One region of the Pseudomonas sp. GD03842 genome, then DNA from elsewhere that is predicted to be linked to it. Evidence: predicted binding sites of a transcription regulator. Region 1 holds the regulator's gene; the other holds the start of a gene.
The links. Region 1 encodes sigma-54, which starts transcription at its own class of promoters, with help from an activator protein. Its sites were predicted from a motif close to ANTGGCATNNANNTTGCTNT; they were not measured.

Region 1 (5,925 bases):
CGCTCTGGCCAAGGCCGCAGACGTCAACCTCAACGCACGCGTGGAGAAAGAGGCCTGCCCGCTGAACCTGGCACCCACATCGTCGACCACCGCAGCGCTGGTCATGGGCGATGCGCTGGCCGTGGCACTGCTCGACGCTCGCGGCTTTACCGCCGAGGACTTCGCCTTCTCGCACCCGGGCGGCGCGCTGGGTAGACGCCTGCTGCTGAAGGTCGAGCACGTCATGCACACGGGGGACGCGCTGCCAAAAGTCGCCCGTGGCACGCCGCTGCGCGACTCGCTGATGGAAATGACCCGCAAGGGCCTTGGCATGACGGCCATTCTCGAAGCGGATGGTCGTCTGGCCGGGATCTTCACCGACGGCGATCTGCGCCGCACACTGGATCGCGACATCGACCTCCGCAACGCGTCCATTGACGAGGTGATGACCGTCCATGGCAAGACGGTGCATCAGGAAATGCTCGCCGCCGAAGCCTTGAAGATCATGGAAGACAACAAGATCGGCGCCTTGATCGTGGTCGATGAGAACGACCACCCTATCGGCGCCTTCAACCTTCAGGACTTGCTGCGCGCGGGAGTCATGTAAGTGAGTGACGAAATGAACGAACTGATGCAACGCGGCAAGAAAATCAAACTGGCTGTCTTCGATGTCGACGGCGTCCTGACGGACGGCCGCCTGTACTTCCTTGAAGATGGCAGTGAATTCAAGACGTTCAACACACTGGATGGTCAGGGTATCAAGATGCTGATCAATTCCGGCGTGACTACCGCTATCATCAGCGGACGCAAGACGCCTGTCGTGGAGCGCCGCGCCAAGAACCTGGGCATCGCGCACCTTTATCAGGGCCGCGAAGACAAATTGGTGGTGCTCGATGAACTGCTCGAGCAATTGAACCTGAGCTACGAACAGGTGGCCTACCTGGGCGATGATCTGCCGGATCTGCCGGTGATTCGCCGCGTCGGTCTGGGCATGGCGGTTGCCAACGCGGCCGGTTTCGTCCGCGAACATGCGGACGGCGTCACCCAGGCACGCGGCGGCGAAGGCGCTGCCCGGGAATTCTGCGAGTTGATCCTGAGCGCTCAGGGCAACCTCGAAGCGGCCCACGCCGCCTACTTATAGAAGTGCAATTATGCTGAGTAAACGGATTCGTACATTTCTGACATTCGGTGTCCTTGCCGCACTGCTTGCAGCGGCGGGCTACTGGAACATCAGCCCGGAAAGCTTCATGGACCAACCCAAGCCGGCCGTGGACGAAAGCGCGATCGACTACTATGCGACGAACGCCCACAGCATCCAGTACCTGGAAGACGGCTCGGTCCAGTACGACCTGACGGCGGACAAGGTGGAGCACCTCAAGGCCACAGACGTGACACTGATGACGACGCCTGTCCTGGCGATGTACCGCGGAACGGAATTTCCGTGGCATGTGAAAAGCGTGCGCGCTGAAGTCTCACCTGGCGGCGACCACGTCGAGCTGATCGACGATGTGCGCATCAACCGCACCGACGAAAAGAACCGCACCACGATCATCACCAGCACCCGCATGACCGTCTTCCCTCAGAAGCAATATGCGGAAACCGCGCAACCCGTTAGAATCGACGGATTTAACGGCGTGAGCACCGGTACGGGTATGAAGGCCTATCTAAAAGAAAGCAGGATTCACCTGCTATCGAATGCAAGAGGACAGTATGAGGCTCCTTAAAACCCTCCCTATTTTGCTCGGCTTGGGCGCAGCACTGGGAAGCGTGAGCGCCTGGGCTCTGCCGAACGATCAGGATCAGCCTATCCGTATCCAGGCCGACGACGCCCAGCTGGATGATAAACAAGGCATCGCCACCTACACCGGGAATGTGATCATTACCCAAGGCTCGATGAAGGTCACCGGCAACAAGGTGACCATGACGCGCACTCCGGCGGGCGACATCGACGTCGTGACTTCCGTGGGTAACCTTGCGTATTTCGAACAGCTGCAGACGGCAGGTGATCCGAAACCCGTTCAGGGCTGGGGCGTAACGATTCAGTACCATGCTCCGCAAAACCGGGTCGTGCTGATCGACAAGGCCAAGGTTGTCGACAAGGACAACAACACCACCCAGGGCGAGAAGATTGTCTATGACACCGTGCGCAAGCTGGCGAGCGCCGGCCGCGCCAACGGCAGCAAGGTCACCGAATCGCGCCCTCGCGTCGACATGGTGATCCAGCCGAAAAAGAAAACCGACCAGCAGAAGGCCCAGTAATGGCAACGCTGAAAGCCCAACACCTGGCCAAGTCCTACAAGGCTCGCCAGGTCGTCCGTGACGTCAGCCTGTCCATCGACAGCGGCCAGATCGTTGGCCTCCTGGGGCCGAACGGCGCAGGCAAGACGACCTGCTTCTACATGATCGTCGGCCTGGTGCAGGCCGATCAGGGCCGCGTGCTGATCGACGATCAGGATGTGAGCCATCAGCCCATGCACGGTCGCGCCCGCGCCGGTATTGGCTATCTGCCGCAGGAAGCCTCGATCTTCCGCAAGCTGTCGGTCTCGGACAACATCATGGCCATCCTCGAGACCCGCAAGGACCTCGACCGCGCCGGGCGTCGCAAGGAGCTGGAAAGCCTGCTCCAGGAATTTCACATCACCCACATCCGCGACAACCTGGGCATGAGCCTGTCGGGTGGTGAGCGCCGCCGTGTGGAAATTGCACGGGCCTTGGCCACCTCCCCCAAGTTCATCCTGCTGGACGAACCTTTCGCCGGTGTCGACCCTATCTCCGTTGGCGACATCAAGCAGATCATCCACCACCTGAAAGCGAAAGGCATCGGCGTTCTGATCACTGATCACAATGTCCGTGAAACGCTCGATATCTGCGAAACAGCCTACATCGTTAACGATGGGCAGCTCATCGCAGAGGGTGATGCCGAAACGATCCTTGCCAACCAATTGGTGAAGGAAGTGTACCTCGGCCACGAGTTCCGCCTTTAAAAGGCCGATGACGAGCGGGTGGCGAGTGAACGCAGCATGCGGCTCATCGCCAACCTCGCATTAACTGCCATCACACTCTAGGCAAACGAGCCGCTTTCAGGCATATAATTTGCTTAGTTTGGCGCCTCGGCGCCTCGTAGTGGATGGCGCGAGCGCGCCGGCGAATAAGGTATTAAGCCCCTGCCATGAAACCTTCGCTAGTCTTGAGAATGGGCCAGCAGCTGACGATGACGCCGCAGCTGCAACAGGCCATCCGCTTGCTCCAATTGTCGACGCTGGATCTTCAACAGGAAATCCAGGAGGCATTGGAATCCAACCCCATGCTGGAACGCCAGGAAGAAGGCGACGATTTCGACAACGCTGATCCCATGGCCGATAACGTCGAAGCCAAGCCAGCTGCCGACGTTCAAGAACCGACATACCAGGAATCTTCGACCACCACGGTCGACAATCTCGAAGACGGCGAATGGGGCGACAGCGAACGCATTCCCAACGAACTGCCCGTCGATACGGCGTGGGAAGACATCTACCAGACCAGCGCCAGCAGCCTGCCAAGCAACGATGACGATGAGTGGGACTTCACCACCCGCACCTCGGCGGGTGAGAGCCTGCAAAGCCATCTGCTCTGGCAGTTGAACCTGGCGCCCATGTCCGACACCGACCGCCTGATTGCCGTCACGCTGATCGACTGCATCAACAACCAGGGATATCTGGACGAGTCGCTGGAGGAATTGCTCGACGCATTCGATCCAGAACTCGACATCGAACTGGACGAAATCGAAGCCGTCCTGCACCGCATCCAGCAGTTCGAACCGGCTGGCGTCGGTGCTAGGACGCTGAGCGAATGCCTGCTGCTGCAATTGCGCCAGCTTCCGGTGAAGACCAAGTGGTTGGCCGAAGCCCAGCGACTGGTCAGCGACTACATCGATTTGCTGGGCAGCCGCGATTACGCGCAATTGATGCGCCGGATGAAAATCAAGGAAGACGACCTGCGTCAGGTCATCGAGCTGGTTCAGAGCCTCAATCCCCGCCCCGGCTCGCAGATCGAGTCGACCGAAGCCGAATACGTCGTGCCGGACGTCATCGTGCGCAAGGACAACGAACGTTGGCTGGTCGAACTCAACCAGGAGGCAGTGCCGCGCCTGCGGGTGAATCCTCAGTACGCCGGTTTCGTGCGTCGCGCCGACACCAGTGCGGACAACACCTTCATGCGCAATCAGTTGCAGGAAGCGCGCTGGTTCATCAAGAGCCTGCAAAGCCGGAACGAGACCCTCATGAAAGTGGCGACCCAGATCGTCGAGCATCAGAGGGGTTTCCTGGAATACGGCGACGAGGCAATGAAACCCTTGGTGCTGCATGACATCGCAGAAGCGGTGGGCATGCACGAATCGACGATTTCACGCGTGACCACGCAGAAATTCATGCACACGCCCCGTGGCATCTATGAACTGAAGTACTTCTTTTCCAGTCACGTCAGCACCTCCGAAGGCGGTGAATGCTCGTCCACGGCGATCCGCGCGATCATCAAGAAACTGGTTGCCGCGGAAAATCAGAAAAAGCCGTTGAGCGACAGCAAGATCGCTGGTTTACTGGAGGCACAAGGCATTCAAGTGGCGCGTCGCACCGTCGCCAAGTATCGCGAATCTCTCGGGATAGCGCCTTCGAGCGAACGTAAGCGACTGATGTAACGCCACAGCCACAGCGTTCCAGTGGCAGGCATCCAAGCCTGCCTCTTAATGCACTGGCAACGAAGGAGAAGCTGTATGCAAGTCAACATCAGTGGACACCAACTGGAAGTCACCAAGCCTCTGCGCGAGTACGTCGAGCTGAAGCTGAAGAAGCTCGAAGGGCACTTTGACAAGATTACGAACGTGCAGGTGACGATGGCCGTCGAGAAGCTCAAACAGAAGATCGAGGCCACCTTGCATATCCCTGGTGGAGAGGTGGTTGCCATTGCGGAACATGACGACATGTACGCGGCGATCGACCTGCTCACGGACAAGCTCGACAGACAATTGCTCAAGCATAAGGAAAAGCAGCAAAGCATCCTCAAGGGTGCGGCAGCTCGCTGATACTCCCCATCCATGATCCGACTTGAAAACATCCTGACCCCTGGCCGTTCCTTGGTGAACGTGCCAGGCGGCAGTAAAAAAGCCGTACTGGAACAGATCGCCAGACTGATCGGGCAGCAAGTGCCCGAGTTCGACTGGGAAACTGTGTACGAAAGCCTCATTGCCCGCGAAAAACTGGGCTCGACCGGTTTCGGAAACGGCATCGCCATTCCGCACTGTCGGCTCAAGGGATGCAGTGCGCCGGTCAGCGCGGTGCTCCATCTGGAGCGGCCTGTTGACTTCGATGCCATCGACGGCGCGCCTGTAGACCTGCTTTTCGTCCTGCTCGTGCCCGAAGCGGCAACCGATGCTCATCTGGAGCTGCTGCGCCAGATCGCCAGCATGCTCGATCGCGCCGACGTCCGCGCCAGCCTGCGCGCGGCCAAAAGTAGCGATGAGCTCTACAACGTTGTGCTCCACGTCCAGAACGGCCACTGATCATGCGCATGATCATCGTCAGCGGTCGCTCCGGCTCTGGCAAGAGTACGGCCCTCGATGTTCTTGAAGACAGCGGCTTCTACTGCGTCGACAATCTGCCGGCCGGGCTGCTGCCCGAGCTCGCCGAACGCGCATTGATCAACACTGAACTGGCCGAACCGCTGCTCGCGGTCTCCATAGACGCGCGCAACCTGCCGAGCCATTTGACCCGCTTCCCGCGCATGCTCGAAGAGGTCCGTGGCCGACATATTCGCTGCGACGTGCTGTTTCTGGACGCTGAAGAATCCACCCTTCTCAAACGCTTTTCCGAAACCCGTCGCCGTCACCCCCTGAGTAACGCGACACGCTCGTTGGCCGAGGCCATCCGCGACGAAAAAACGCTGCTAGGGCCGATCATCGACCTCGCCGACCTG
Region 2 (5,925 bases), on a different contig from region 1:
CCGTTGGTGTAGTTGGCGAACAGGTTGCCACTGGAGTCCACGTTCATCGCGCTGATCTGGCCGGTGTAGTTACCGTCCTGGGTCTTGGAGATCGCGCCGCCAGCAGCGTTGGTCTGCGAGGTGGCCAGCATGTCCAGTTTCATTTCCTTGGAAGAGGCACCGTTGGCCACCCAAGTGGTGGTCGAACCGACCGTCTTGCTCTGCGCCGGTACCCAGCCGTGGAGGGTGAAGGTGCCGTCCGCGTTCACAACCACGCCAGAAGTCGAGGTCGGTGCCGGGCTGGTGATCAGGTTGCCAGCCGAATCGAACTTCAGCTGAGTCTGGTCTGCCTCGACCGCCGGCTCAGTGACCGGGTCCTGCATGTTGCGACCATCGATCAACGTGTACATGGTCCAGGAGTTGGTGTCGGTCTTGCGGAAATACTGCGACAGCGTGTGCTCGTTACCCTGACTGTCGTAGATCGGGGTGCTGAACGTCGACGTGTAGGTGGTGGTGTCGGCCGGATCGAACGCCGCGCCCGTCGAAATGGGCTTGGAGGAATCCAGGTTCGATTTGATGTTGATGTCACCGGTCGCTTTCGGCGGCATGTTCGAGGTATCGACCCGCAGGTTGGTCAGCACACCGGTCATCACGTTGCCGTTGGCATCGACGCCGTAGCCCTGCAGGTTGTTGCCGTTGTTGTCGATGATGTTGCCAGCGCTGTCGGTATGGAAATTACCGGCGCGGGTGTACAGCTTCTCGCCATTGTTGCTCAGCTGGAAGAAGCCGTTGCCGTTGATGGCCAGGTCCAGGTCGCGCCCGGTGCCCGTGGTCAGGGTGCCCTGCGTAAATTGCTGGGTCACCGCAGCGGTGTACACGCCGCTGCCGACGTTGGTACCGCCCGAGGTACCACGGATGGATTGGGCGTATTGGTCAGCGAATTCCGCGCGGGACGCCTTGAAGCCGACCGTCGCGACGTTGGCAATGTTGTTGCCCGCGACGTCGAGGCTTTTGTTCGCTGCGTAGAGCCCACTCAGACCGATATTGAAAGACATACTTCACTCCTGCGCCGTCGAGTCGGCTCTAGATCCCGATTTGTTGAACTTTGGACAAGGCAATGTTGGTGCCGTCGGCCAGATTGAGAGTCATTGCGCTGCCTGCCGAGCCCATGGTGACACTGGTCACCGTCGCGGGCAGGTAGGTGGTCAAGCCCGTCTTGGTGCCGTCCAGGGTGCCTTGCGCCTTGAAGCTGTAGTTGCCCGATGCCAGAGTATTGCCGGCCTCGTCCTTGCCATCCCAGGTAAAGCTGGCCTTGCCCGCCTTCTGCTCGCCCAGATCGATGGTGCGCACCACGCTGCCCGTACTGTCGTAGACGCTGACGGTGGTCAGGGTACTGGTCGAAGGCAGCACGACCTGGCCGGTCATTTCTTTGGCGGTGTCGACGTGGGTCGATCCGCCGTCGACGATCACCGAGCGGCCCACGAGGGACGAGGCCTGCAACGCTTGCGAGGACTGATACATGCCGCCGATCGCATCGACCGAGGTGTTCAGGTTCTGGATGGATTCCAGACTGCTGAACTGCGCCAGCTGCGCGACGAACTGGCTGTTGTCCTGTGGATCGAGCGGGTTCTGGTTCTGCATCTGGGTCACCAGCAATTGCAGAAACGCGTCTTTGCCCAGGCTGTTGGCACCTGTGGTGCTGTCGCCCGTCTTGTCCGACGTGGGCTTCTGCAGCGACTTGATGTAGTCGCTGGCGCTGGTGTCGTTGGTAACGGTCATTGCATGCGCCCCTTATCACTGACCCAGGGTCAGGACCTTCTGCATCATTGTTTTGGCGGTGTTCATGATTTCCGCGTTGGTCTGGAACGAACGGCTGGCCGAGATCATGTCGGCCATCTCATTGACCACGTTGACGTTCGGGTAATAGACATAGCCGTTCTTGTCAGCGGCCGGGTGATTGGGCTCGTAACGCGCTTCCAGGTTGGAAGGGTCTTCGATGATGCCCGCCACTTGTACCCCGGTGCCGGCCTGGCCCTGCTCTTCGAACAGCGAAGCACTGCCACCGGCTTGTTGGCCCTGGAACACAGTGGCGAACACCGGGTGCCGCGCGCGGTAGGTCTTGTCCAAGCTGGAGGAGACCGTTTCGGCGTTGGCGATGTTACTGGCGACGGTGTTCAGGCGAGTGTTCTGGGCACTCATGCCACTACCGGCAATATTGAAAACACTGGACAGGGACATGAATTATTCTCCGCGCAGGGCCGAAACCAGCCCTTTGAACTTACTGTTGAGCAAGGTGAAGCTGGCCTGGAAACCGACGGCGTTCTCGGCGTAGTTGGCGTTCTCCACCTGAGCATCGACGGTGTTCTGGTCCAGCGACGGCTGCGAGGGCGTGCGGTACAGCAAGCTCGCTTCGCCGGTGTCCATCCCTTGCGCCTCGATGTGGTGGGCGTTGGTGACATTCAGCGCAAAGGTACCGTTCTTGGCCTTGTCGCTTTCGGCGGCCAGCACCTTGGAGAAATCCAGGTCGCGCGCCTTGTAGTTCGGCGTGTCGGCGTTGGTGATGTTGTTGGCCAGCACCTCGGCACGTTGGGCGCGGAAATTCAGCGCCTTCTCGTGAATGCCCAGTGCGTTTTCGAAGCTGATGCTCATGTCGGGAAACCTTTATCGGTTGACCAGATGTTCGTGACTGCAAGTCGTTGAGCAAGGGCCGTGCCAACTCGGCGATGCACCGTATTTGCTGGCGTTTGGGGTGGGTGGCAACCTGATATGCCAGAAAAGCGGCAAGCGATTACCGCTGTGCATGGGCAAAGCGGCAATGCCCGCGCCGATTTTTTGCCGGTTGTCGAACGCCTGATGCCTGCATTCCGCGCGCATAAAAAACCCGGCAATCCGGCCGGGTTTTCGGTAGCTCGTCGTGCGCTTCACTTAGCCTGGTAAATGATCCCAGGGCTGCATTGCACCATCTGATAATGATCCGGCAGGCCGTTCAACGCCTCCGATGCCCCGAGGAACAGGTAGCCCCCTGGCTTCAACGTGGCGTGAATGCGCAGCAGGATGTCCTTCTTGACCTCGGCGGAGAAATAGATCAACACGTTCCGACAAAACACGATGTCGAACTTGCCCAGCGCCGCATAGCTGTCCAGCAGGTTGAACGAGCGGAACTCCACGCGACTCTTGATCGGCGCCTTGACCGTCCAGCGTCCGGGCGTTTTCTGATCGAAATAGCGCTGCAACCGATCGGGCGACAGGCCCCGGCCGATCGCAAGGCTGTCGTACTCCCCTGTCTTACAGTTATTGAGCATGCTGCCGGACAGGTCCGTCGCCACAATCTGCGCGCCGGCTTTCAACAAGCCAGGGTTGCTGCGCTCGAACTCATCGATCGACATCGACAACGAGTACGGCTCCTGCCCCGAAGAGCAGGCTGCCGACCAGATCCGCGGACGCAGGCCCGGACTGGCCTTGAGCTGCTCCGGCAACACCTTGCTCTTGAGCACCTCGAACGGATAGGTGTCTCGGAACCACAGGGTTTCGTTGGTGGTCATCGCATCCACCACCTGCTCACGCAGGCCACTGCGCGGCTGGCTCTGAATGCGCTGGATCAGTTCGCCCAAGGACTTGATGCCCTGCTGCTCCATCAGCTTGTTCAGGCGGCTGGAGACCAGATATTGCTTGTTTTCACCCAGCAAAATGCCACAGGCCTTTTCCAGGAAGCCCCGGAACTGCTCAAAATCCAAATTACCTGTAGACATGCCGCCTCTCAAATCATGTGAACAGCCGAGGAAGCGTTTCCTCAGCTGATGTCCGCCGCCCTGATACGATCTACCACTCTAGCCGCAAGATCGTCCGGCCGGAACTTGGCCAGAAAATCGTCGGCGCCCACCTTCTTGACCATCGCCTGGTTGAACACGCCCGACAGCGACGTGTGCAGCACGATGTGAAGCTTCTGCATACGCGGGTCGCTGCGAATTTCGGCGGTCAAGGTGTAGCCATCCATCTCCGGCATTTCAATGTCGGAGATCATCATCAGGAATTCTTCTTCGGGCTTTTTACCCTCGTCCACCAGTTTGCGCAGGTAATCGAGTGCCTGACGACCGTCATTCAACGCCGTCACTTCGACACCCACGGTTTCCAGGCAGCGCGTGACCTGTTTCCGCGCCACCGAGGAGTCGTCCACGGTCAGCACCCGCAGGGACAGCGCCTTATGCTGGACCTCTGCACTCACCACACCTGCGGAGATATTTTCCGAGACCGGCGCCACTTCGGCGAGGATCTTCTCCACGTCGATGATTTCCACCAACTGGTTATCGATCCGGGTCACCGCCGTGAGGTAGTGATCGCGACCGGTACCCTTGGGCGGTGGATGAATGGCTTCCCAGTTCATGTTCACGATGCGTTCGACCGAATGCACCAGGAAACCCTGAATCTTGGTGTTGTATTCGGTAATGATCACAAACGCATTATCGATGTTGCTCAGCGCCTTCGAGCCGGTGGCCAGCGCCAGATCGAGGATCGGAATGGTTCCGCCCCGGATGTTCGCCACTCCGCGCACAATCGGACTGGACTTGGGCATGAGGGTAAGTTTCGGGCACTGAAGCACCTCTTTTACCTTGAACACGTTGATCCCGTACAACTGCTTGCCGTCCAGACGGAACAGCAACAGTTCAAGGCGGTTCTGCCCCACCAGTTGAGTGCGCTGGTTCACTGAATCCAAAATACCAGCCATGCACTACCCTCCCCAAAAACGACCAATTGCGCAGTGCCGGATTGGCATGCGGCACGGGCCTTGCTATCTACCCGTCATGAGCATATTAACGACAGTATCCCGACACCTGACAAGCGCCAGCCGCCATTTCTTCGGCGTGCTGGCGGTCGTGTGCCTGCTGGGCGGCGCAAATGCTTGCCGCGCAGACAATGTGACGCTGCCTGAACAACTTATCGGCGTCACCCAGGGCTTTCTTGAATTCACTGTTGAAGACTATTTGGCCACCAGTCAGACCCAGGGGCGCTACGAGATTGAAGTCAAGCAACTCGACCCTCGCCTGCGCATGCCGCATTGCGACAAGGATTTGACAGCGACCCTCGAAAGCCCCGCTCAGCCCATCGGCCGCGTGACCGTCAAACTGCGGTGCGAAGGCAGCGCACCGTGGACCGTCTTCGTGGCCGCCCAGGTGCATCTGTTTCGCAACGTGGTGACCGTTGTGCGCCCCCTCAAGCGTGACGCCATCGTGAGCGAAGGCGATGTCGCCCTTCGCGAACGCGACGTCAGCCTGTTGGGCCAAGGCTTCCTGGATTCGCTCGATCAGGCGGTCGGTCAAAAGGTGGTCCGACCAACGGTCATCGACCAGATCCTGACACCCGTTCACCTGGAACAGCCGCAAATGGTCCGCAAGGGCGATCAAGTGGTCATCAGCGCGCGCAGCGGGTCGATGAGCGTGCGCATGCCGGGTGAAGCGCTGTCCGACGGCGGTTTCAACGAGCAAATCCGGGTCAAGAACCTCAATTCCAAACGCGTGATCAAGGCCAACATCGTCGCCCCCGGGCAGGTCGAGGTGCCTATGTAACAGGGTCGATTCCTCTGGCGCCGCGCTTGCGCTTTTTCTACACTCGGAACCGTCATGCCCCCCGCGAAGTCCATTCGAGACTGTTTTCGCACGGGCCCTAAAGTTATTCCGGGTTTGGCCGAAACCAAGGCAAGCGTCCTAGAACCCAGAGGTTTTTCAATCATGGTCATCGACTTCAGTCGTTTGAATAGTTCCACTACCGTGGGCGGTACGTCTCGTACGCCCAGCACCAAGGAAGCAGGCAAAGCCGACGCCCCGGCGACGGTGAGCACGACCTCCGGTGTAAGCGGCAGCGGTGAGACAGTCAGTTTGAGCAGCGAAGCTCAGCAGTTGCAGAAGATCACTGATTCGTTGCGTGATCAGCCCGTTGTCAACAGCAGCCGCG

Region 2: flgB (flagellar basal body rod protein FlgB) is a predicted target of sigma-54. The motif match lies at 2,677-2,696, and genes of this name have one in related genera.

What each region holds. Positions count from the first base shown of each region.
Region 1 covers NZ_JAOCEA010000004.1:215,428-221,352, reverse strand. Annotated here, with positions in the region: gene N5D61_RS08115 (KpsF/GutQ family sugar-phosphate isomerase) at 1-586, shown strand, start outside; gene N5D61_RS08110 (HAD family hydrolase) at 599-1,120, shown strand; gene lptC (LPS export ABC transporter periplasmic protein LptC) at 1,131-1,703, shown strand; gene lptA (lipopolysaccharide transport periplasmic protein LptA) at 1,690-2,238, shown strand; gene lptB (LPS export ABC transporter ATP-binding protein) at 2,238-2,963, shown strand; gene N5D61_RS08090 (RNA polymerase factor sigma-54) at 3,149-4,651, shown strand; gene raiA (ribosome-associated translation inhibitor RaiA) at 4,727-5,035, shown strand; gene ptsN (PTS IIA-like nitrogen regulatory protein PtsN) at 5,048-5,512, shown strand; gene rapZ (RNase adapter RapZ) at 5,515-5,925, shown strand, end outside.
Region 2 covers NZ_JAOCEA010000019.1:1,782-7,706, reverse strand. Annotated here, with positions in the region: gene flgE (flagellar hook protein FlgE) at 1-1,034, opposite strand, end outside; gene flgD (flagellar hook assembly protein FlgD) at 1,063-1,758, opposite strand; gene flgC (flagellar basal body rod protein FlgC) at 1,774-2,217, opposite strand; gene flgB (flagellar basal body rod protein FlgB) at 2,221-2,628, opposite strand; gene cheR (protein-glutamate O-methyltransferase CheR) at 2,901-3,728, opposite strand; gene N5D61_RS22635 (chemotaxis protein CheV) at 3,770-4,702, opposite strand; gene flgA (flagellar basal body P-ring formation chaperone FlgA) at 4,779-5,540, shown strand; gene flgM (flagellar biosynthesis anti-sigma factor FlgM) at 5,703-5,925, shown strand, end outside.